Regions from separate parts of the Phyllobacterium sp. MT110 genome, predicted to be linked through region 4. Evidence: riboswitches for the same ligand, from Rfam matches in the RefSeq annotation. Region 4 holds a riboswitch; each other region holds the start of a gene.
What was found. A riboswitch is a leader RNA that binds a small molecule or an ion and turns the genes downstream of it on or off. The one in region 4 is predicted to bind cobalamin.
Positions count from the first base shown of each region.

Region 1: linked by a shared signal. The riboswitch ahead of cobU (bifunctional adenosylcobinamide kinase/adenosylcobinamide-phosphate guanylyltransferase) and the one ahead of AC1Q5O_RS16410 (ribonucleoside-diphosphate reductase subunit alpha) in region 4 are both predicted to bind cobalamin.
Region 2: linked by a shared signal. The riboswitch ahead of AC1Q5O_RS10990 (aromatic ring-hydroxylating oxygenase subunit alpha) and the one ahead of AC1Q5O_RS16410 (ribonucleoside-diphosphate reductase subunit alpha) in region 4 are both predicted to bind cobalamin.
Region 3: linked by a shared signal. The riboswitch ahead of AC1Q5O_RS01545 (DUF1636 family protein) and the one ahead of AC1Q5O_RS16410 (ribonucleoside-diphosphate reductase subunit alpha) in region 4 are both predicted to bind cobalamin.

Region 1 covers NZ_JBXAFE010000001.1:1,715,393-1,721,142, reverse strand. The annotation lists gene AC1Q5O_RS08870 (isobutyryl-CoA dehydrogenase) at 1-745, opposite strand, end outside; gene AC1Q5O_RS08865 (cobyric acid synthase) at 865-2,343, shown strand; cobalamin riboswitch at 2,494-2,727, shown strand; gene cobU (bifunctional adenosylcobinamide kinase/adenosylcobinamide-phosphate guanylyltransferase) at 2,890-3,414, shown strand; gene cobW (cobalamin biosynthesis protein CobW) at 3,419-4,474, shown strand; gene cobN (cobaltochelatase subunit CobN) at 4,489-5,750, shown strand, end outside.
Region 2 covers NZ_JBXAFE010000001.1:2,175,990-2,181,739, forward strand. The annotation lists gene AC1Q5O_RS10975 (3-methyl-2-oxobutanoate hydroxymethyltransferase) at 1-395, shown strand, start outside; gene purU (formyltetrahydrofolate deformylase) at 400-1,296, shown strand; gene AC1Q5O_RS10985 (FAD-binding oxidoreductase) at 1,519-2,610, opposite strand; gene AC1Q5O_RS10990 (aromatic ring-hydroxylating oxygenase subunit alpha) at 2,618-3,862, opposite strand; cobalamin riboswitch at 3,988-4,187, opposite strand; gene AC1Q5O_RS10995 (DUF1868 domain-containing protein) at 4,299-5,009, opposite strand; gene AC1Q5O_RS11000 (L-fuconate dehydratase) at 5,090-5,750, opposite strand, start outside.
Region 3 covers NZ_JBXAFE010000001.1:314,154-319,903, forward strand. The annotation lists gene cysQ (3'(2'),5'-bisphosphate nucleotidase CysQ) at 1-377, shown strand, start outside; gene AC1Q5O_RS01530 (FecCD family ABC transporter permease) at 552-1,538, opposite strand; gene AC1Q5O_RS01535 (ABC transporter substrate-binding protein) at 1,572-2,519, opposite strand; gene AC1Q5O_RS01540 (ABC transporter ATP-binding protein) at 2,519-3,325, opposite strand; gene AC1Q5O_RS01545 (DUF1636 family protein) at 3,449-3,811, opposite strand; cobalamin riboswitch at 3,918-4,130, opposite strand; gene AC1Q5O_RS01550 (transglutaminase family protein) at 4,285-5,750, shown strand, end outside.
Region 4 covers NZ_JBXAFE010000003.1:266,863-272,612, forward strand. The annotation lists gene AC1Q5O_RS16410 (ribonucleoside-diphosphate reductase subunit alpha) at 1-2,042, opposite strand, end outside; cobalamin riboswitch at 2,151-2,361, opposite strand; gene AC1Q5O_RS16415 (heme ABC transporter ATP-binding protein) at 2,412-3,203, opposite strand; gene AC1Q5O_RS16420 (FecCD family ABC transporter permease) at 3,206-4,327, opposite strand; gene AC1Q5O_RS16425 (heme/hemin ABC transporter substrate-binding protein) at 4,324-5,235, opposite strand; gene AC1Q5O_RS16430 (hemin-degrading factor) at 5,246-5,750, opposite strand, start outside.

The sequences.
Region 1 (5,750 bases), on a different contig from region 4:
CGCCATCGAGCCCGCCCATGGCGATCTTGAAGCCATCGCCTTCCGCCCCGAGGCGGTTTTCCACGGGAACGCGGCAATTGTCGAAAATCACCTGCCGGGTGGACTGGGCATTCCAGCCCATCTTGTGTTCATTGGCACCGAAGGACAGGCCGGGCGCATCCTTCGGGATGATCAGGGTCGAAATGCCCTTGGGGCCATCCTCGCCGGTACGCACCATGGTGACGTAAAGGTCGGTATCGCCGGCACCTGATATGAACTGCTTGGCGCCGTTGAGGACATAGTGGTCGCCGTCCCGCACCGCGCGGGTCTTGAGCGCTGCGGCATCCGAGCCGGAATTGGGCTCGGTCAGGCAATAGCTCGCCAGCCATTCCATCGAGGTCAGCTGCGGCACGAAGCGCTGGCGCTGTTCGTCATTGCCGTAAAGATCGATCATCCATGTCGCCATGTTGTGGATCGAGATGAAGGCGGAGAAGGCCGGGCAGGCGGCAGACAGGGCTTCGAAGATCAGCACCGCATCAAGGCGTTTCAATCCCGAACCGCCGAATTCTTCCTTGGTGTAGATGCCGCCCATGCCGAGCGGGCCGGTCTCGCGAATCACATCGGCGGGAAAATGCTTGTCCCGGTCCCAGGCCAGCGCGTTCGGCGCCACGCGGTCCGCCGCGAAGGCGCGCGCCATGTCCTGAATCGCCAGCTGATCCTCATTGAGTTCGAACTGGCCGGACGCCGTATCAACGACCGCATCCATGATAACCTCCCTGTATTCCTCTTGATTTCCACTCTATCGCAAGCGCGGGGCCGCGCAACGATTCAGATAGGTTTTGCCGGGGGCTAGGAAGAGAAAGACATATCCGCTACTCAAAGCCCATGACGCACGCAATCATGTTGCAGGGAACAGGGTCAGATGTTGGTAAATCCGTCCTGGTGGCCGGACTTTGCCGGCTTGCGCGCAACCGCGGATTGACGGTTCGGCCGTTCAAACCGCAGAACATGTCGAACAATGCGGCGGTCAGCGACGATGGCGGCGAGATCGGGCGGGCGCAGTGGCTGCAGGCCGTCGCCTGCGGCGTACCATCCTCGGTACATATGAACCCGGTGCTCTTGAAACCGCAATCGGAGACCGGCAGCCAGATCATCGTGCAGGGCAAAGTCTGGGGCCAGGCCAAGGGGCGCGACTACCAGACATTCAAGGCGCAGCTGCTCGACGCGGTCATGGCGTCGTGGGACATCGTCCGTGAGGGCGCCGATCTGGTCATCGTCGAGGGGGCGGGATCTCCTGCCGAAATCAACCTGCGGGCGGGCGATATCGCCAATATGGGCTTTGCCATCCGCGCCAATGTGCCTGTCGTTCTGGTCGGCGACATCGATCGCGGCGGGGTGATCGCCTCGCTCGTGGGCACCCATGCGATCCTGCAGCGGGAAGACCGCGAGATGATCGCCGGCTATATCATCAACAAGTTTCGCGGCGACGTCTCGCTGTTCGATGACGGCCTGAAAGCCATAACGCAGTTCACCGGCTGGCCGTCTTTCGGCGTGGTGCCATGGCTGAAGGACGCGGCGCGGCTGCCGGCCGAGGATTCCGTCGTGCTGGAGCGTCTGGTGAAGGGCGAGGGCCGGGCGCTGAAGATCGCCGTGCCGGTGCTCGACCGCATCGCCAATTTCGATGATCTCGACCCGCTGATGGCCGAACCGCAGGTGGATGTGGTGATGGTGCGCAGCGGAGAGCGGCTGCCTGCCGATGCGGGGCTGGTCATCATTCCGGGGTCCAAATCCACCATCGGCGACCTCCTGCGCTTCCGCGAGAACGGCTGGGACAGGGATCTCGACCTGCACCGGCGGCGCGGCGGCCATATCATCGGCATATGCGGCGGTTTCCAGATGCTCGGCCGGACCGTACGCGATCCCGACGGCATCGAGGGCAGCGTGACGGAGACGGCAGGGCTCGGGCATCTCGATATCGATACGGTGATGGAGCCGGAAAAGACCGTGCGCAACGTGGCGGCGCAGTCGCTGCCGTTCGACCTGCCGCTTGATGGCTACGAGATTCATCTGGGCCGGACGACCGGCCCGGACTGTTCGCGCCCGGCCGTGCGCATCAATGGCGTCAACGACGGCGCCATATCGGCGGACGGCAAGGTTTTCGGCACCTATCTGCACGGGCTTTTCGGGGCGGACCGGTTTCGCGCCGCGCTGCTGGGCACGATGGGCATTGCCGCTGAAGCATTCGACTACAAGGCCGGGGTGGACGCCGCGCTGGACAGTATCGCCGCCGAGCTTGAAACAGTGCTGGATGTGGATGCGCTGCTTGCATGTGCTGCGGTGCGTGGTTCGACAAGCTCACCATGAGGGGATGGGTGGGCTGCAATGCTAATCGCGGAGATTGCAGAACATATCCCCTGCAATCCTCCACCTCCCTCATGGTGAGCTTGTCGAACCACCCACTACTCCCTGAGCAAACCGCGCGGATTCCATTGACATTTCCCGTGGGGGGTGAATAACGTCCCAGCCATGATTGGTTCCCATATTGGCCAAAGGCCAAGGGATCAAAAGGGAATGCGACGGTTGTACCCTCAAGGGCGACCCCACCGCAGCCGACCCCGCGACTGTAGAGCGGCGAGGATCAATGCAAAGCCTGACGCATATGCAGAAGGCAGCCACTGGGAAACCGGGAAGGCGGCATTCATCCTGTGACCCGCGAGCCAGGAGACCTGCCAGTCATAGAGCGTTTCCCAGGAAGCGCTCGGGGCAATCCTGCCCAAGAACCGAAGGGTCGTGTCCCTTCAGGCCCAGCACGGAGGTTGTTATGGCTGCTCGCATTGTATACGCGCTCGTTTCCCCGCCCGCATTCCGCTTGATCGTACCTGACGGATCATCGCGATTGCAGTGACGGCGATGCCCCAGCTGAATCACGGCGTGACCTTCATTCTCGGCGGTGCCCGCTCGGGCAAGTCCAGCTTTGCCGAAGGCCTGATCATGGCTTCCGGCCTTGACCCCGTTTATCTCGCAACCGGCAGGTCCTGGGATGAGGAAATGTCAGTCCGCATCGACCTGCACAAGGCGCAGCGCGGTTCATCCTGGCACACCATCGAAGAGCCGCTCGATCTCGTGGACACCCTGCAGGGGGTTGCAGCCGCGGACAAGGCGATCCTTGTCGATTGCCTGACGCTCTGGCTGACCAATCTGATGATGGCCGAGCGCGATATCACCGCCGAGACACGGCAGCTCGTGCAAGTGCTGCCGAAACTTCCGGGCTCGATCGTTCTGGTTTCGAACGAAGTGGGTCTCGGCATTGTACCGGAGAACCGCATGGCGCGCGATTTTCGCGACCATGCCGGACGTCTCCATCAGGCCGTGGCGCAGGCCGCGGCAACAGTCTATTTCGTGGCAGCCGGGCTGCCGCTCACCATGAAGGGATAGGAATATGCAGGGTCAGAAGATTCCAGCAACGGTCATCACCGGTTTTCTCGGTTCGGGCAAAACCACGATGATCCGCAATCTGCTCGAAAATGCCAATGGCAAGCGCATCGCGCTCATCATCAACGAGTTCGGCGATCTCGGTGTCGATGGCGGCCTGCTGAAGGGCTGCGGCATCGAAGCCTGCCGGGACGAGGATGTAATCGAGCTGAACAATGGCTGCATCTGCTGCACCGTGGCCGATGATTTCATCCCGACCATGACCAAGCTGCTCGACCGTCCCGACCGTCCGGATCATATCGTCATCGAGACCTCGGGCCTCGCGCTGCCGCAGCCGCTGGTTGCTGCCTTCAACTGGCCGGAGATCAAGACGCAGGTGACGGTTGACGGTGTCGTCACCGTGATCGATGCTTCCGCCGTGTCCGAGGGCCGCTTTGCCGATGACCACGACAAGGTCGACGCCCAGCGCATCCAGGACGAATCGCTCGACCATGACAGCCCGCTTGAAGAACTGTTCGAGGACCAGATCCGTGCCGCCGACCTGATCGTGCTGAACAAGAGCGACCTGATCAGCGACAAGCAGCTCGACGGCGTGCGCGGCGATGTGCAGAGCCGCTCGTCGCGCTCGCTCAACATGGTATCGGCCAGCTTCGGCAAGCTCAGCAATGAACTGCTGCTCGGTCTCGGCGTCGGCACCGAAGAGGACATTGCCAACCGCAAGTCGCACCATGAAATGGACCATGAAGCGGGCGAAGAACACGACCATGACGAGTTCGAGAGCTTTGTTGTCGGGCTTGGTCCGGTGGCCGAACCCAAAAACTTTGTCGAGAAGCTGAAGGCCGTCATTGCCGATCATGACATCCTGCGCCTGAAAGGCTTTGCCGATGTTCCCGGCAAGCCGATGCGGCTGGTGGTGCAGGCCGTCGGCACGCGCATCGAGCATTACTTCGACCGCGCGTGGAACCCGGGCGAGGAACGGCAGACCCGTCTCGTCGTCATCGGACTGCACGATATCGACAATGACGCCATCACATCGGCGGTCACCGCCGCTGCCGCTGCCTGACGATAGGATATTGAATGCATCTCCTGCTTGCCCAGAAAGGCACCATCGCTGAAGGCACCGAGGCCATCGACCTCGGCCAGACGCCGGGAGATGTGCTGTTCCTGTCCGCCGCCGATACGGAACTGGCGAGCCTTGCCGCCGCACGGCGGCAGGGCGACGGTGCAGTTTCGCTGCGCCTTGCCAATATGATGAGCCTGTCGCACCCGATGTCCGTCGATGCCTATGTCGAGCGGACAGCGCGCCATGCCAGGCTGATCGTCGTCCGGGTGATCGGCGGCGAGAGCTACTGGCCCTATGGCCTCGAAGCGCTGCATGCCTGCGCCGTCAATCACAAGGTGCAGCTTGCGGTGCTGCCGGGGGACGACAAGCCCGATCCGGGGCTCGACCGGTTTTCGACGGTCGCCCGGCCTGACCGCGATGCGCTCTGGCATTATCTGCTGGAAGGCGGGGCGCAGAATGCCCAGCGTTTCCTCGATTATTGCGCGGCGCTGATCTCATCAGGCGAGAAGCCGCAGGAGGCTGCGCCCCTGCTAAAAGCAGGGTTGTGGTGGCCCGGCAATTCAGCGCCGTCGCTGGACGCGATGCGCCGCGACTGGACGGATGGCGCGCCTGTCGTTGCCATCTGCTTCTACCGGGCGCTGGTGCAGAGCGGCCAGACCCAGCCTGTTGCGGCTTTGCTTGATGCGTTGCGCGCCAAGGGGCTCAATCCGCTGCCGGTGTTCGTCTCCAGCCTGAAGGACCCGGTTTCCATCGCCACGCTGGAGAGCATCTTTGCCGAAGCGCCGCCCGCCGTGGTGTTGAATGCCACGGGGTTTGCCGTGTCTGCACCCGGTTCCGCGCGCAAGCCGACCGTGCTTGAACATGATGGCGCGATGGTGCTGCAGGTCATCTTCTCCGGCTCCAGCGCCGAGCAGTGGCGCCAGTCGGATCAGGGGCTTTCCGCCCGCGACCTGGCGATGAATGTTGCCCTGCCTGAGGTGGATGGCCGGGTGCTGTCGCGTGCGGTCTCATTCAAGTCGGCGCAGCATTTCGACGAGGCGGTGCAGGCCAATATCGTCATGCATGAACCGCAGGCCGACCGTGTCGCCTTCGTTGCTGATCTCGCGGCGAACTGGGCACGCCTGCGCACGGGCAAACCGGATGAGCGCCGCGTTGCGCTCGTCATGGCCAACTATCCCAACCGGGACGGACGGCTTGGCAATGGCGTCGGGCTCGACACCCCTGCGGGTACATGGCAGGTGCTGAAATCCATGCGCGATGCCGGATACGATATCGC
Region 2 (5,750 bases), on a different contig from region 4:
CGCAAAGCGCGCTCGACATCTGGCGCCAGACCAAGGCACTGGAAGAAGCCGGGGCGTTTGCCGCCGAAATCGAGGTGGTGCCTGTGGCGGTTGCAACCGCCATTTCCGAACGCACCTCGCTGTTCGTGATTTCCATGGGCGCAGGCGCCGGCTGCGATGCGCAATATCTCTTCGCCGAGGATATTCTTGGATCGAACCGCGGCCATTATCCGCGCCATGCCAAGACTTACCGCAACTTTTCCGCCGAATATGACCGTCTGCAGCAGGAAAGGGTCGCAGCCTTTTCCGAGTTTGTCGCAGACGTGCACGCAAAAAACTATCCGGCAGCCGAACATGTGGTTGGAATTCCGCATGACGAACTGGACCGTTTTCTCAAAGAGCTTCCTGGAGTTTGAACCGATGGATCATCAGTCCCACACCTCGCCCGTCACCCGTCAGCCGTCTGATTATACGCACGGTTTCGTCCTCACCCTGTCGTGCGAAGACAAGCCTGGGATCGTGGCATCGGTGACGACGGAGCTGGCGGCGCTGGATGCCAATATCGCCGAGAGCAACCAGTTCTGGGACCGCCAGACCAACCGCTTCTTCATGCGCATCGCCTTTGCCGCCTCGGAAGAAACCTCCAAGGACGATGTCGAGCGGGCGCTGAAGCCGGCCATCGAGCGCTTCGGCATGAAGACCACGCTGATCGACCAGGCCAAGAAGCCGAAGATCGTCATCATGGTGTCGAAGTTCGACCATGCGCTCCTGCACCTGTTCTACCAGATCAAGGTCGGCTGGCTCGATGCGGAAGTCGCCGCCATCGTCTCCAACCACGAGGACAGCCGCCGCTTTGCCGAGCATGAGGGCATCCCCTACCATGTGCTGCCCGTGTCCAAGGACAACAAGACGGCACAGGAGGAGGCGCTGCTGAAGATCGTCAAGGACACCGGCGCCGATCTCGTCATCCTCGCCCGCTACATGCAGGTGCTGTCGGACACTCTGTCGAAGCGGCTGTTCGGCAAGGTGATCAACATCCACCATTCGTTCCTGCCGAGCTTCAAGGGGGCAAAGCCCTATCACCAGGCGTTCGAGCGCGGCGTGAAGCTGATCGGCGCGACGGCGCATTATGTCACGCCCGACCTCGACGAGGGTCCGATCATCGAGCAGGAGACCGAGCGGGTCAGCCATGCCATGAGCGCCGAGGACTTTGTCGCCACCGGCCGCGATATCGAGAGCCGGGTGCTCGCCCGCGCCGTCAAGAAGCACCTCGAATCCCGCGTCATGCTCAATGGCCACAAGACCGTGGTGTTCTAAGCACAGGCATTTTTAAGGGTGCGTGGTGCGTGGTTCGACAAGCTCACCATGAGGGAGAGGGTTGGGCTGCAATGCTAATCACAAGGATTGCAGGAATGGCTCCCTGCAATCCTCACTCTCCCTCATGGTGAGCTTGTCGAACCACGCACGATCGCAATGCGAGCCTTCACCGCCAGTTATTGCCTGCACTTGAGAACGAAGAATACCTCAAAAAGGCGGCGCTCAGGCTTCGATCTCCACATTGCCGAGCGGCTTGGTGCAGCAGGCGAGGACAAATCCCTCGTCGATTTCCTCGTCGAGAATACCGCCATTGTGATCCATCTCGGACTTGCCCGAGAGTTTCATCACCTTGCACGTGCCGCACAGGCCGGATTCGCAGGCCGCCGCAATGCGGATACCGGCGCCGCGCGCCGCCTTGAGGATCGTATCCCCCGGCATGCACGGCACGTCCATGCCCGACATGGAAAAGGTGATCGTCGCCGACGCTTCCACGGCGTCGGTGGACATCACATCGAAGGCGGGCAGGACGGGTTCGGCGGCCGGACCGAAGCTTTCCTGATGATAATGCGCCATGTCGAAACCGCTGGCTTCGAGCATACCGCGCACATCGCGCATGAAACCTTCCGGACCGCAGCAGAAGATCGTCCTGTCCTTGAAATCCGGCGACAGCAGCGGCAGCTTGGGCGCTTCCAGCCGCCCGCGGATACCGGTCCACACCTGCCCCATCTCGTGTTCCTTGATCAGGAACGACAGTTTCAGGTTGGGCATGCAGTTTGTCAGATATTCCAGTTCCCGGCGGAAAATGATGTCGCTGGGCCGGCGGGCGCAGGTGACGAAGCTGATATCGCTCTGCGGGGCGCAATCATGCATCCAGCGGGTCATCGACATCATCGGCGTGATGCCGGACCCGGCCGAGATGAACAGGTACTTTTCCCCCGGATGCCTGCGCATGGAGAAATCGCCGAGCGGACCGAAGGCCTTCAGCCGCATGCCGGGGGTCAAATGATCCAGCATCCAGCGGGTGCCGATGCTGTTCTCCTGCGCCTTGACCGTCACGGCGATGGTGAAGGGCCGTGACGGGCTGGAGGAGAGCGTATAGGTGCGCAGGACGGCTTCGGGCTGCACCGGCAGCTCGAAGGTCATGAACTGGCCCGGCTCATAGCGGAACCAGTTCTGGTTGTCGGAACGGAATGTGAAGGTCTTCACATTCGGCGCTTCCTCGATGATCGACAGACACTCCAGCAGATGCAGCCGGTCATTCCATGGCTGCATCTGGTCGAGGTGCGGGTAAGACTGAGGAACGCCCATGTTCATTGTGTACCTATGCTACCTTGCTGAGCCGCGTATCGCCGCCGGAGAGACGCTCTTCCATGAACCTGCAGTACCATTCGAGGAATTGCAGCACGCCGCCTTCATGCTCGGGCGAATAGGGTCCGGGCTCGTAGGCGGGCGAGCGAATGCCGAAGGCGTTTTCCTCGACGATCCGGCGGTCCTGGTCATTGGTCTCGAGCCAGACATGCGTCAGTTCCTCGATGGTGTAATCCACGCCCTCGACCGCATCCTTGTGCACCAGCCATTTGGTGGTGACCTGCGTTTCATCCGGGCCGAGCGGCAGCACGCGGAAGGAAATGGCATGGTCGCCGAGGATATGGTTCCAGGTGGTCGGGTAATGGAACAGCAGCAGCGAGCCGATCTGCTTCTCGTTGACACTGTCGCTGAGCTGCCGGCCGACGGCGCGGCGCCCGCTCATCGTATAGCTTTCCGCATCGCGCAGCAGCGGCACACGGGTGGCGCGGTACTGGCCATCATCGGACATGCGGAAAATGCTGGGCAGGCCTGCCGCTTCGCAGCGCTGCCAATGCGCGGCAATTTCCGGATCGTCTGCGGCGCCCTGGACACCGCTCACACTCGGCGCTTCCGGGAAGGTCTTGCACAGCTCGGGATGATTGGCCACGCAGTGATAGCACTCGCGGTTGTTTTCCCAGACCAGCTTCCAGTTGCCCTTTTCGACGATGGTGCTCTGATAGGCGACCTTGGTTTCGGTGAGGTGGTGCGGCGCGAGATAGGGTTCGATCAATGCGCGCGTCGCGCTGAAATCGACAGGATTCTGCGCCAGGCAGATGAAGATGTAACCGCCGACGCTTTCGCACTGCACCGGCTTCAGACTGTGCTGGCTGGCGTCGAAATCATCGCCCATCTGGCGGGCGAACAGCAGGCGCCCGTCAAGCTCGTAGGTCCACTGGTGATAGGGGCAGACGAGCTTGGCCGACGTGCCGCGCTCGGCTGAGCAGACGCGCGAGCCGCGATGGCGGCAGGAATTGTGAAAAGCCCGGATCTGGCCCTGGCGGTCGCGCACGATGACCACGGGATAGTCGCCGACCTGCACCGTGAAGAAGTTGCCGGGCTTGGCGACTTCGCAATCATGGCCGATGAACAGCCAGTCGCGATAAAAGATGTTCTCCATATCCAGCCGGAAATAATCCGGATCGGAATAGAAAGACTGTTCAAGGCCGTAGCCGGGTTTCCGGTTTCTCAGGTTCCGGAGCAGTTCGTTGCGTATATCCATGTCGTGTCCTCGCCTCGATGTTGCGAAAGAACTGACTGGTGGTGACGGAGGAAGAACGCCTGCACGGCCAGCCACCGGCTGGTGCCCGCACAGAATCATGCTCCTTGATCGCCCACCGCGATCAGTCGGTTTTTGGTACCGAGGCTGGTTTCCGGGCTCTGGAGTTGCCGTATCGGCTGTCACGACGCCTTCCCGGGGTTGTGACCCAGTGGCTGTTATGCCGTGTTTCACTCCACTACCGTTGCGGGGGCAGCGCCGGGTTTCCGACCGGCTTCCCAATTCTCCGCTTCCCTAGAAAAGCGGCACCTCAAGTGCCCCGATAAAAGCATCCGGCACCCAAAAAGAATAGGTGCGGAAACGACATCGCATTTACGTAAGACGACACGCCGGGCGCGTGTACACTATGTCGCAGATTGGCGATCAAACGGCCTCCGGTTCAATCCAGAACCACCAGTTCCTCGAAATGATTCATATCGGCAAAACTGCAGAATGCGGGCGGATTCAACGCAATGACCGGCGATTCACGCCGGATGAATGCTAGGCAATCATCCAGAAGTTCCTGCCAGGCCCCGAGCCTTTCGTCCGGGAACCGCGCGATCGGATAGGCCAGCGTGATGTGGAAGACATAGGTGTCGTGATCAGGATGCCGGTAACCGAACGGCACGGCCAGTTCGTCGCGCCAGGCGCGCATGATGCGCTCGTCATATTCACTCGCACCGGCCACGGTCAGGCCTGCGGGCGTGACATCGATCACCTCGACGTTGAACGGCCCGCATCCCTCGAAATCCTGAAGGCGATCCACGTAAAGCCGCGTCATGTCGTCGATGCTTGTCTCCAGTGGAACATCATCCGGCCAATAGGACGGGCGGCGGCGATATTCGATAATGCCCTGAAACAGCGTCATGTGCAGGCTGGAGACGGGGGTAAAGGCCAGTTGGCCGGCATCGGGCATCGCCAGAATCCGGTCGCGCACGGCAATGACCGAGGCTTCCGACTCGGAGCCCTTCACCAGATGGCAGACCACCGTATTGCCGGGTTCCGGCTGAAAGACGCCCGCGCCGTTGTAGCGCCGGCCGAGATGCACCGGCGGTTCCGGGTGCAGGCTGGCGGCAAAGCGGGCGAGCGAAGGCTTGATCAGGTCGAGCATGGAAACCCCGTGACGAGAGAAGACGATGCAATCGCCATAGGACAGCTCTTTGTCAGACTGATGAAGCCCCGCCCCTTTTCCTATGGCCGGTGGAGATATTCCTCGATCGACGCCTGTTTCATTTCAATCGAGAAACCCGGCAGCGACGGCGGCATATAGGCGGCATCCCGGATGTTGCAGGGATCGACAAAATGTTCGTGCAGATGGTCGACATATTCGATCACCCGCCCCTCCTTCGTCCCCGACACGGCGATGTAGTCGATCATCGACAGATGCTGCACATATTCGCACAGGCCGACACCGCCCGCATGCGGCCAGACAGGCAGTTCATATTTGGCGGCGATCAGCAGCACGGCCAGCACTTCATTGAGGCCGCCCATCCGGCACGAATCGATCTGCACCACATCGATGGCGCCTTCGGCGATGAACTGCTTGAACATGATGCGGTTCTGGCACATCTCGCCGGTCGCGACCTTCACAGGCTTGATTGCCTGCCGGATCTTACGGTGGCCCGCCACGTCATCCGGGCTGGTCGGCTCCTCGATGAAGAACGGCTTGACGAAGGCAAGCTTGTTGACCCAGTCGATGGCCTCGCCCACTTCCCAGACCTGGTTCGCATCGATCATCAGGATACGGTCCGGCCCGATCACCTCGCGGGCAATGGTCAGGCGGCGGATATCGTCTTCAAGATCGCGGCCGACCTTCATCTTGATGTGGTTGAAACCGGCGTCGACCGCTTCC
Region 3 (5,750 bases), on a different contig from region 4:
CTATCGGCGAGGGCGGCGGGGTCACCGCACGCAAAGCCATAGGCTGCCGCACCAGTCCGGACGATCTCATTGCCGTTGCCAGCCGCTCGCACCGCACGCCGGAAACCGATGCCTATCTGGAAAAATTCCGTATTGCTGACTGTGTGTCCGTCGGGTCGTCACTGAAATTCGGCCTGCTGGCGCGCGGCGAGGCCGATATTTACCCGCGTTTCGGCCGGACCATGGAATGGGATACGGCGGCGGGCGATGCGGTCCTGCGGGCTGCGGGCGGGATCACGCTCACGCTGGACGGCAATCCGCTGACCTATGGCCGTCGCAATCAGGCCGACGATGCCGATTTCGCCAATCCGGATTTTGTGGCCTGGGGAAAGCTATAGTCTGATCGCAATGCCATTGTGCGTGGTGCGTGGTTCGACAAGCTCACCATGAGGGATGTGGATTGGTCCAAGATCAATGGCGAAGGTTGCAGAGTGTAATTCCCTGCAATGCATACCCTCCCTCATGGTGAGCTCGTCGAACCACGCACTGTGCTGTTGCCATCCGATCACCGGTTACCCCGGTCGCTTCCTCAACAGGATCGTCACCACAAAAAACGCGCCGATGGAACTGGTAACGATACCGATGGGCAATTCCTGCGGCGCCAGCAGCAGACGGGCCGCGAGGTCGCTGAGCAGGATCAGCAGGGCGCCGAGCACGGCGCAGGTGACGATCAGTCCCGCATGCAGCTGACCGGAAAAACGCCGGGCAATGTGCGGGATCATCAGGCCGACAAAGCCGATGACGCCCGCCACCGAGACAAAGATCGCGGTGGAGAAGGCGCAGACGATGAACACCGTGTTGCGCAGGCGCGTCACCCTTATGCCAAGGCTTTCCGCCGTGTTTTCGCCGGCCAGCAGCGCATCGAGATTGCGGTGGTTGTACAGGGCGTAGACCAGGATGGCGGCAAGCCCTGTGAGGGCCAGCGGCAGGTTCTCCCAGCGGGCAAGACCGAGGCCGCCGAGCGTCCAGAACATCACCGAATGCGCGGCGCGCTGGTCACCGGCAAACACCATGTAATTGGTCAGCGCAGCAAACAGGAACGAGACGGCAAGGCCCGCCAGGATCAGCCGTTCCGGCCCCTGTCCCTGCACGCGCCGCACCAGCATCAGCACGACGATGGCCGCCAGCATGCCGCCGCTGAAGGCGGCAATCGGCAGGGTCCAGATGCCGAAGCGGTCGCCGATGACCGTGATCACCGAGACTGCTCCCGCCGCCGCACCATTGGAAAGGCCGAACAGGAACGGATCGGCGAGATCGTTGCGGGTGACGGTCTGCAGCAGGGCGCCGATGATGCCGAGCCCGGCCCCAACGCAGATGGCAAGGATGACCCGCGGCAGGCGCAGGTCGACGATGATCTTGCCGACCGGACCATTGACGGCGGTATCGGAGAGGCCGGCGGCATGGGCGAGGGCGTGCAGGACATCACCGAGCGGAATGACCGTTGCCCCATAGGCAATCGACACGAGGGCGAGGGCCAGAATGGCCATCACCCCCGTCATGAGGGTCAGATGCTGACGGAAAGGCAGATGCACTCAGAATGCTTCCGGATGCATGGCCTTGGCCATCTTGGCGATGGCCTCGATATTGGCCGGTCCGGGCGTCAGTTCCGCATAGCGCAGGGCGACGAAGCGGTTGTTCTTGACGGCGTCGGTTTCCTTCATTGCCGGATGCGATTTGAGGAAGTCGAGCAGCTTCTGGTAGCCCGCATCATCCTGATAATCGAGGAGGACGAGGAATTCCGGATTGCGCGTCGCCACGGTTTCCCACGAGGTGGTGCCCCAGCTGGTGTCGAGATCGGCCATGATGTTGGTGCCGCCGGCTTCGCTGATCATTGCCGTCGGAATGGCGAATTTGCCCGCTGTAAACGGCTTGTCCTCGCCGGAATCGTAGAGGAAGACGCGGGTGCCGCTCTTGTCGCCGATCTTTGTCTTGATCGCCGCGAGTTCTGTCTTCCAGCCGCTGACCAGTGTGTTGGCTTCCTCTTCCCTATCGAAAATCTTGCCGAGCTTTTCCATGTCGCCATAAAGCAGGTCCATGGTGGCGGCGGGCCGGGACTTGTCGAGATGGATGCAGCTTTCGGTCAGTTCAAGTGTCTTGATGCCGTGCGGCGCCAACGTGTCGGGGGTGACTTCGCCACCCGGCTTCATGCCGTAATTCCAGCCGGCGAAGAAGAAATCCGGTTCCGCCGCAATGAGATTTTCAAGGGTGGGATATTTCGGCGCAAGCTCGGGAATGGTGCCCAGCTGCTTCTTGAAGGCGTTGTCCAGCTTGTACCAGCCGGTAATGCCCGAAACCCCGACCATCGAGGATTGCAGGTGCAGGGCGAAGGCCATTTCGCTCATGTTGATGTCTTGGATGACCGCACGCTTGGGTGCGGCCTCGAAGGTTACGGGCTTGCCGCAACTGTCGACCGTCACGGGAAACGCCCATGCGGGGGCGGACAGCGCCGACAAGGCGAGGGCGAGCAGCATTCTTTTCATCAAATTCTCCGTAGCTGAGCAGTTTGTTTTGTGGTTGGTCCGGGTGCTTCGAACACCATGAGGTCGCGATCCTGCGACGGATGGCGCAGGCGCAGGACATCGAGATCGAAGACATCGCTGACGATGCGCGGCGTCAGCGTTTCGTCGGGCGTGCCGGCGGCGACAAGCTGGGCGGCATGCATGACGGCGACGTGGGTTGCAAACGGCGCCACCAGCGGCAGGTCGTGCAGCACCGCTATAACAGTCACATCGAGACCGGCGACGAGCGCCAGCAGTTCGCTGCGCGCCTTCGGGTCGAGGTGATTGGTGGGTTCGTCGAGAAACAGGATGTCCGGCTGCTGGGCGATGGCGCGCGCCAGCTGCACGCGCTGCCTTTCGCCGCCGGAGAGCGAGCCGATGGGACGGCGCGAAAACGCGGCGATCCCGGCGCGGAGCAGGGCTTCCGTCACGATATCCCGGTCCTTCGCCTTGGTCAGGGTGCCGGTGTGCGGAATGCGGCCAAGGGAGACATAATCGTCCACCAGCAATTGCGGGTCCGGCATGTCGGTCTGGCCGACGAAGGCAAATCTCCTGGCCCGTTCCTTCGGCGGCAGCCGGTCTATTGCCGCGCCGTCGAGATGGATGCTGCCGGAGGAGGGGCGCTGCAGCCCGGCCAGCATGCGCAAAAGCGTGGATTTCCCGGCGCCGTTCGGCCCGATAATGGCAAGTCGCGCGCCGCGCGCGATGTCGAGCGATACCTCATCCACCAGCGTCTGGCCGGCGGTGCGGAACGTCACCTCGTCGGCACGCAGGGCGACGTGGTTCATGGGCGGATATCCGTGACTGCAGGCAAGGCACATGGTGTCAAATCCCAACCGGTAAACGTCGTGTTATCGCGGACGCTCCGTTCTCGTATAGTAACGTTATAACATTGGTCAATACCCGGTGTGTCATAGGTGCGCCGGAATGCGTGCGAGTGTCTTGTCCCAAAGGCCTTGCGGGCGCTGTGATGCTTTGGACCAGCCATCGGCGAGCGCGTGATACATCCGGGCGAAGTCCAGAAGATCGGCAAAGTCCGTGGCGGGATCGATATCGCCGAAGAGATATTGCGCCTTGCCGGGCGCCCGGAACGCCACGGTGCAGGGTCGTTCGCAGCCCGCCATGCAGCCAACACCGCGCACCTCATAGCCGAGCTGGCCATCGAGTTCCGCCCACAGCCTGTGGGCAAGGGTCTGTCCCGGTCGTGACAGTCCGTCAGCCGCCTTGCACTGGGTGCAGGCGATAATCTGGTGGTCGGGTCTTGGCGTGGTCATGCCGGTGCCTTGCCTTGTGGACAAAGGTTAGGGGAACGCGGCCAATGCACCATCGCGACAATGCGGGAGAGGACATCGCATCGCTCCCGGCACACCCCGTCCGGTTCGAATTGTAGATGAGATGGCAGGTCTCCTGGCTCGCGGGTCTCAGCTTCGCCTTGCCTTCCCGACCTTCCGGTCAGTGGCATGTCAGGCATCGCTCACCGCTTACAGTTGCGGGGGCAGCCACGGTCTCGGTCCCTTTTGGGTACGCCTCACCGTGTTCCCTTTTCATCTCCCGCGTTGTCGTGCGGAAGAAACCATCGGCGCGAATGCTATGCGGCCAGCCGCGCAGTTGCAAGCACGTTTATGCGGCAATTTTTACAGCTGCCAAAATTTTTGGCAAATGAAAGATTTCAATTGGCCGGTAACGCGCTAGAGTGCTGGGAGCATTTGTGGAACCGCAGTTTTTTGAATCAGACTTTTGAGGCGATATGGCAATTCACGCAGCAGTCTATCATCTGACACATTACCGGTATGACCGGCCCATCATGCTCGGGCCGCAGATCATCCGGCTCCAGCCGGCACCCCATTCCCGGACAAAAGTTCTCAGCCATTCCCTGAAAGTCAGTCCGGCCAATCATTTCGTCAACCTGCAGCAGGACCCCTACGGCAATTTCCTCGCCCGCTTCGTCTTTCCCGAACCGGTGACGGAGCTGAAGATCGAGGTCGATCTCGTCGCTGATATGACCGTCTATAATCCATTCGATTTCTTCGTCGAACCGGTCGCCGAGACCTGGCCGTTCAGCTATCCCGAAGAGATCAGCGACGACCTGTCGATCTATATGAAACCGCAACCGGCAGGACCGCTGGTTTCGGCTTTCCTTGCAACCATCGATCGCAGCCCGACGAACACGGTGAATTTCGTCGTTGATCTCAACGCACGTATCCAGCGCGAGATCGGCTATGTCATCCGCATGGAAACCGGGGTTCAGGAGCCGGACGCCACCTTGAACCTGCGCTCGGGATCGTGCCGGGATTCAAGCTGGCTGCTGGTGCAGGTGTTGCGCAATCTCGGTTTTGCCGCGCGGTTCGTCTCCGGCTATCTCATCCAGCTGAAGCCTGATCTTGTCGCCATCGATGGTCCCGCCGGCACCGACAAGGATTTCACCGACCTGCATGCCTGGTGCGAAGTCTATCTGCCGGGGGCGGGCTGGATCGGCCTCGACCCCACCTCCGGGCTTCTGACCGGCGAAAGCCACGTACCGCTTGCCGCTACGCCGCATTACCGCAACGCCGCACCGATTTCCGGCATGGCGGAATTCGCCAATGTGGAATTCGGTTTCGACATGCGCGTGACACGCGTATCCGAGCACCCGCGCATCACCAGGCCGTTTTCCGACGAATCCTGGAATGCGCTCGATGCGCTCGGCGAAAAGGTGGACGCGATCCTGAACGAGAGGGATGTACGCCTGACCATGGGCGGCGAGCCCACATTCGTGTCCATCGACGATTTCGAATCGGGCGAATGGAACACCGATGCGGTCGGGCCGACCAAGCGCGAAAAGGCCGACAGGCTGATCCGGCGGCTGCGCGAGCGTTTTGCGCCGGGTGGTTTTCTGCATTACGGGCAGGGCAAGTGGTATCCGGGCGAGAGCCTGCCGCGCTGGACGTTCTCGCTTTACTGGCGCAAGGACGGCAAGCCGATCTGGGTCAATCCCGACCTGATCGCGCCGGAGAACGGCAAGGCTGACGTCAAGCCGGAAGATGCCGGAAAACTCCTCGTCGCGTTGGCGCAGGAGCTTGGCGTTGAAGAAGAGATGGTGGCGCCCGCCTATGAAGATCCGGCGGAATGGATCATCAAGGAGGGCAACCTTCCCGACAATGTCGATCCGTCCAACTCCAGGCTCAAGGATCCGGAAGAGCGCAGCCGCATCGCCCGGGTTTTCGAGCGGGGCCT
Region 4 (5,750 bases):
AAAGCCACGGCCTCGTTGGAGGCATAGGGAATACGCAGAGCCTGCAATGCATCCTGGAAGCCCATCAGCCCGAGGCCGACCGGACGGTGACGCAGGTTGGAATGGCGCGCTTCCGGGATCGTGTAGAAGTTGATGTCGATGACATTGTCGAGCATGCGCATGGCCGTTGCCACAGTGCGCGCCAGACGCTTGAGGTCGAGACCTTCGGCTGCAATGTGATTGGCAAGATTGATCGAGCCGAGGTTGCACACCGCAACCTCATCCTTCGATGTGTTGAGGGTAATTTCCGTGCACAGGTTCGAGGAATGCACCACGCCGACATGACCCTGCGGCGAGCGAATATTGCAGGGGTCCTTGAACGTGACCCATGGGTGGCCGGTCTCGAACAGCATCGTCAAAATCCGGCGCCAGAGATCCAGTGCCCGCACGGTGCGGAAGACACGGATTTCCCCGCGTGCGGCCTTGGCTTCACAGGCCTCGTAGGCGGATTTGAATGCCGCGCCATAGAGGTCGTGCAAATCCGGCATCTCGTCGGGTGAGAACAGGGTCCATGACTCGTCCGCCTCGACGCGGCTCATGAACAGGTCAGGCACCCAGTTGGCGGTGTTCATGTCGTGGGTGCGGCGGCGGTCGTCACCGGTATTCTTGCGCAGATCGAGGAACTCCTCGATGTCGACATGCCAGGTTTCGAGATAGGCGCAGACCGCGCCCTTGCGCTTGCCGCCCTGATTGACCGCGATGGCCGTATCGTTGGCCACTTTCAGGAACGGTACAACGCCTTGGCTTTCGCCGTTGGTTCCCTTGATATGGGCTCCAAGGCCACGCACTGGCGTCCAGTCATTGCCGAGGCCACCGGAATATTTTGCCAGGAGCGCATTGTCCTTCACCGCCTTGAAGATGCCATCGAGATCGTCGGCGACGGTGGTCAGGAAGCAGGAGGAAAGCTGCGGGCGCAGCGTGCCCGAATTGAACAAGGTCGGGGTGGAAGCCATGAAGTCGAACGACGACAGCAGGTCGTAGAATTCGATGGCGCGCGCTTCCCGGTCGATCTCACGGGTGGCGAGGCCCATGGCAACGCGCATCAGGAAGGCCTGTGGCAGTTCGAACCGGATACCACGTGTCTGCTGGAGATAACGATCATACAATGTCTGCAGGCCAAGATACTGGAACTGCAGGTCGCGTTCCGGCTTCAGGGCTGCTGATATTTTCCGCAGGTCGAAGCGGGCGAGTTCCGGATCGAGCAGTTCGGCTTCAATGCCGGCCTTCACATAGGCGGGGAAATAATCGGCATAGCGTTCTGCCATTTCATGCTGGGTCGCCTGTTCGGGCCTGCCGAAGACAAAGCTCAAGGCTTCGCGGCGCAGCTTGTCGAGAAGCAGCCGGGCAGTGACAAATGAGTAGTTCGGTTCGGTTTCAACGAGTGTGCGTGCCGCCAGAATGGGTGCAAGCGATAGTTCGTCGAGGGTGATACCGTCATAGAGATTGCGCTGGGTTTCGCTCAGGATCGGCGCGGCGCTGACCCCCTCAAGTCCTTCGCAGGCTTCATCGATGATGCGGGCGAGGCGCGCCGCATCGAGCGGTGCCCTGGTCCCATCAGGCAGGGTGACGTTGAGGGACGGGCCGGTTGCGGCCACGGGTTCCACCAGTTTTGCGCGTTCTCTCGCGCGTTCTTCCCGGTAGAGCACGTAAGCACGCGCAACCTTGTGGTTTTCGCTGCGCATGAGGGCAAGTTCGACCTGATCCTGCACATCCTCGATGTGGAACAGACGTCCTTCGCTGCTGCGGCGCTTCAATGTTGTCACGATGTCGGCGGTCAAGCCTTCGACGACATCGTGCACACGGCGCGAACCGGCAGCGACGTTGCCTTCGACGGCGAGGAAGGCTTTGGTGAGAGCAACGGTGATTTTCAGCGGGTCGAAGGGTGTGACCGAGCCATTGCGGCGAATGACGCGATAGCCGGGCTCGCTGGATAATGGCAGCAATTCGGCGGGACGAACCGGCGACTGACCGTCGACGCGGGTGGTTTGAAGAGAAAGAGACATGTGCTTATACCCCAAATGTTGGGGGCAAAGGTCGAGCGCACGCGTGCAAGAATCCGATCAGCTTGCGGCCGACCATTGCAAGCGACACACCGGGACACCCCGCCCGTGGACGTTCATCATGTCATGGCAGGTCTCCTGGCTCACAGGTCGGCGCTGGTGTCGGCCTTCCCGAAGCGCGGCTCCAGTGGCATTGTCGACAACAACTCGCTGTTTACAGTTGCGGGGGCAGCGCCGGCCTCAATGTCCAGGACATTTCACCGGCTTCCCTCTTAGCTCCCGGTCTTGCGACTCGGGGAGAACCATAACATCTATATTTAGTATCAAATCGCCATTTTTAGTCAATAGGTGGATGGTGGCATCTTCGCGTGCTCAGAGCACTGCGGATTGCGGCAAGACGAACGGCACGGATTTTCCGGGCAGACCGCCTACCTTGAGCGCACATTCATAGACGCGCAGGATGCGGTCATCCGTCAAGACCTCCGTGGGGGTGCCCACAGAATCGGCCCTCCCCCTGTGCATGACCACGACCCTGTCGGCAAACATGGAGGTGAGGTTGAGGTCATGCAGGATAGCGATGACCCCGCCACCGCGATCGGCAAAGTCGCGGGCAATCTGCATGATGATCAGCTGATGTTTGATATCGAGGCTCGACACCGGCTCATCGAGAAACAGAAAGCGCGGCTGGCCGTCGAGCACCGGCTGCCAGACCTGGCAGAGGACGCGCGCCAGTTGCACCCGCTGCTGCTCGCCGCCGGAGAGTTCCTGATAGAACCGCCCGCCGAAACCCGCGAGGTCAACGCGCTCAAGCGCTTCATCGGGCAGTGTGTCGACGTTGTGGCGCGAAGCACCGGAGCGGCCGCTGGTCATGCCCAGCTTGACGATCTCACGCACGGTAAACGGAAAGGACAGCGAGGTGGATTGCGGCAGGATCGCCCGCATGGTTGCCATCTGCCAGAGCTTCAGCCGGTCGATCGGCGTGCCGTTGATGCTGATGACGCCCTCATGTGGCAGATCACCGGAGAGTGCGCGCATCAGGGTCGTTTTACCTGACCCGTTGGGTCCGACGATAACTGTGAATGCGCCGGCCTGCGCATCAAAGGATACGTCCTCGACAATTCTGTTTCGGCCGAGGGATACGGAGACATTGGAAACACGGATCATGGTCAGAGGTCCAGAATGCCGCGGCGGCGCAGCAATATCCACAGGAAGAACGGTGCGCCGACGGCCGCCGTGACGATGCCGATCGGCAGTTCGGACGGTGCAACGATGGTGCGGCTGACCGCATCGGCAATCAGCAGCAGGCTGGCGCCAAGGAGGGCGGCGGCAGGCAGGAGATAGCGATGATCGGGGCCGATCACGAGGCGCAGCAGATGCGGAACGACGACGCCGACAAAACCGATGCCGCCGCTGACCGCAACCGATGCGCCGGTGGCGGCAGCGACGGTGACAATGGCGATGCGTTTGAACCGCTGTACCGGGATGCCGAGATGGCTGGCCGATGCTTCCCCGAGGGCGAGCCCGTTGAGGCCGCGGGCGAGGAACGGTGAAATGACGAGGGCGAGCGCAATGAGCGGGCCTGATGCGGCGATCTTGACCCAATTGGCTCCCGCCAGCGATCCCAGCCCCCAGAATGTCAGATCGCGCAACTGTTTGTCGTCGGTGACATAGACCAGGACACCGATATAGGCGGCGGCCATGGCGCCGAGCGCAATACCGGCGAGCAGCATGGTGGCGATGGATGTCTGCCCGCGCCGTGTCGCGACGTGGTAGAGGACGAGCGTGAAGATGAGGGCGCCGAAGAAAGCGGCGAGCGGCAAGGCATAGAGACTGAACAGGGCGATCACCGGGGCGAGGAAGGTTCCGCCGAGAACGATGATGCTGACCGCGCCAAGCCCGGCGCCCGCCGAGACGCCGACGATGCCGGGGTCGGCCAGCGGATTGCGGAACAATCCCTGCATGACTGCACCCGATACGGCAAGGGACGCGCCGATCAGCGCCCCGAGAATGACGCGCGGCAGGCGGATATCGTAAATGATGATGCGGTCGCGGACGGAGAGCGCATTGTCTGTGGTATCGGATCCGGCAATCAGGGACTTCACGACGGAGAGGACCGATGCATCGGATGCACCAAAGGCAAGGCTGAAAAGGACTGTGGCAACGAGCGCCACGCACAGGCAGGCAATGACCATGCGCGCAAACGCCGACCGGTCACCATCCGGGCGCAGTCTGCTGCCGCCCTGTGCGGAAGCAAGGACGGCAGGTTTTCTCAAGACGGTCTCACTCATTTGCCGAGTTCGTTGCCGTAAATGGCTTCTGCCAGCTCGTGAATTGCCTTGGGCGCACGCGGCCCGAAGCCCAGCAGATACTGACCACTCATGCGGATGATCTTCTTGTCCTTGCCGGCGGGCGTTGCGGCAATCGCCGCATTGGCAAGAAGGTCGGCATTGTCGGACGCATGGTCACCACCGCGGTCCATGACCAGAATGACGTCGGGTTTGGCCGTGATGATTGCTTCGTCCGTCAATGGCTTGTATCCGGGGTATTCCGTGATCGCATTGTCGGCACCGGCCAGTGCAATGATCCCATTGGCTGCCGTTTTGGTGCCGGAGGCCATGATCTTGCCGCCCTGCGCGCTGAGGACAAACAGGATCCGCTTGCGGTTCTTGATGTTTTTCGTTGCATCTTCAGCCGCCTGCAAATCCTTCTCGACCTGCGATGCCAGCTTTTCGGCTTTCTCATCAACACCGAGGGCTGTGCCCACCACGCGTATTTTCGCCGCGATACTCTTTCCGGTGTAATCTTCCGGCACAAAAACGAAGGGCACGCTGGCCTTCTTCAGGACATCGATGGTTTCCTTCGGGCCGCTGCCTTCCACGGCAATGATGGCTGTCGGGTTGATGGACAGAACCCCTTCGGGGGACAGCGCGCGCATGTAGCCGACATCGGGCAGCTTCTGCGCCGCTTGCGGGTAGGTACTCGTCTGGTCACGACCGACGAGGTGCTGCTCCTCTTCGAGCGCATAGACGATCTCCGTGATGGAGTCGCCGATGGATACCACCCGGCTGGCATCGGGAAGACGCCCGGTGACTTCTTCTGCAGAAGCCATGGCTTGTGCGAAAAGCAATGCCATCAGCCCGGCGAGCGAAGCGGTGAGATGTAGCCTTGCCGGCTTGCTCTGGCGTTTAGCGAACATGGTCATTTCCTTACGCGGCCGAACGCAGGATGCGCGGCAGGTTTTCGACAAGCTGGCGCCAATCTTCCCGTTCGCCCGAGCCTTCATGACGCTTGCCAAAGAACTGAATGATCATTTCCCCTTCGGCGCCGTAGGCTTCGAGCGATGTCACATGACCGTCCTTGGTCGGTTTGCGCACAGCCCACAACTCGGCAATGTGGTCGAGGCGCAGATGCATATGAAAGGTTTCATCGAGGATATTGAGCCAAGGCCCCATCGCCTTGATGTTCGCAATCGGGCCCGAATGAATCTGGATGCAGCCACGATTGCCGACAAAGCACATGATCGGTATCTGCTCCTGCGCCGCATGCTGCATCATGGCGCTCAAGGCGTCGCGATCCAGTGCCCAGGCATAGTCCTGCCCGATTACCTGCACCGCCTGATGGCGCGTCATCTTCAGTGAACGCAGAATGCCGAAGAACTCATGCACATCCTTCATCTGGGTCCAGCGGTCCCGCAGGCCATCCGCATCGAGT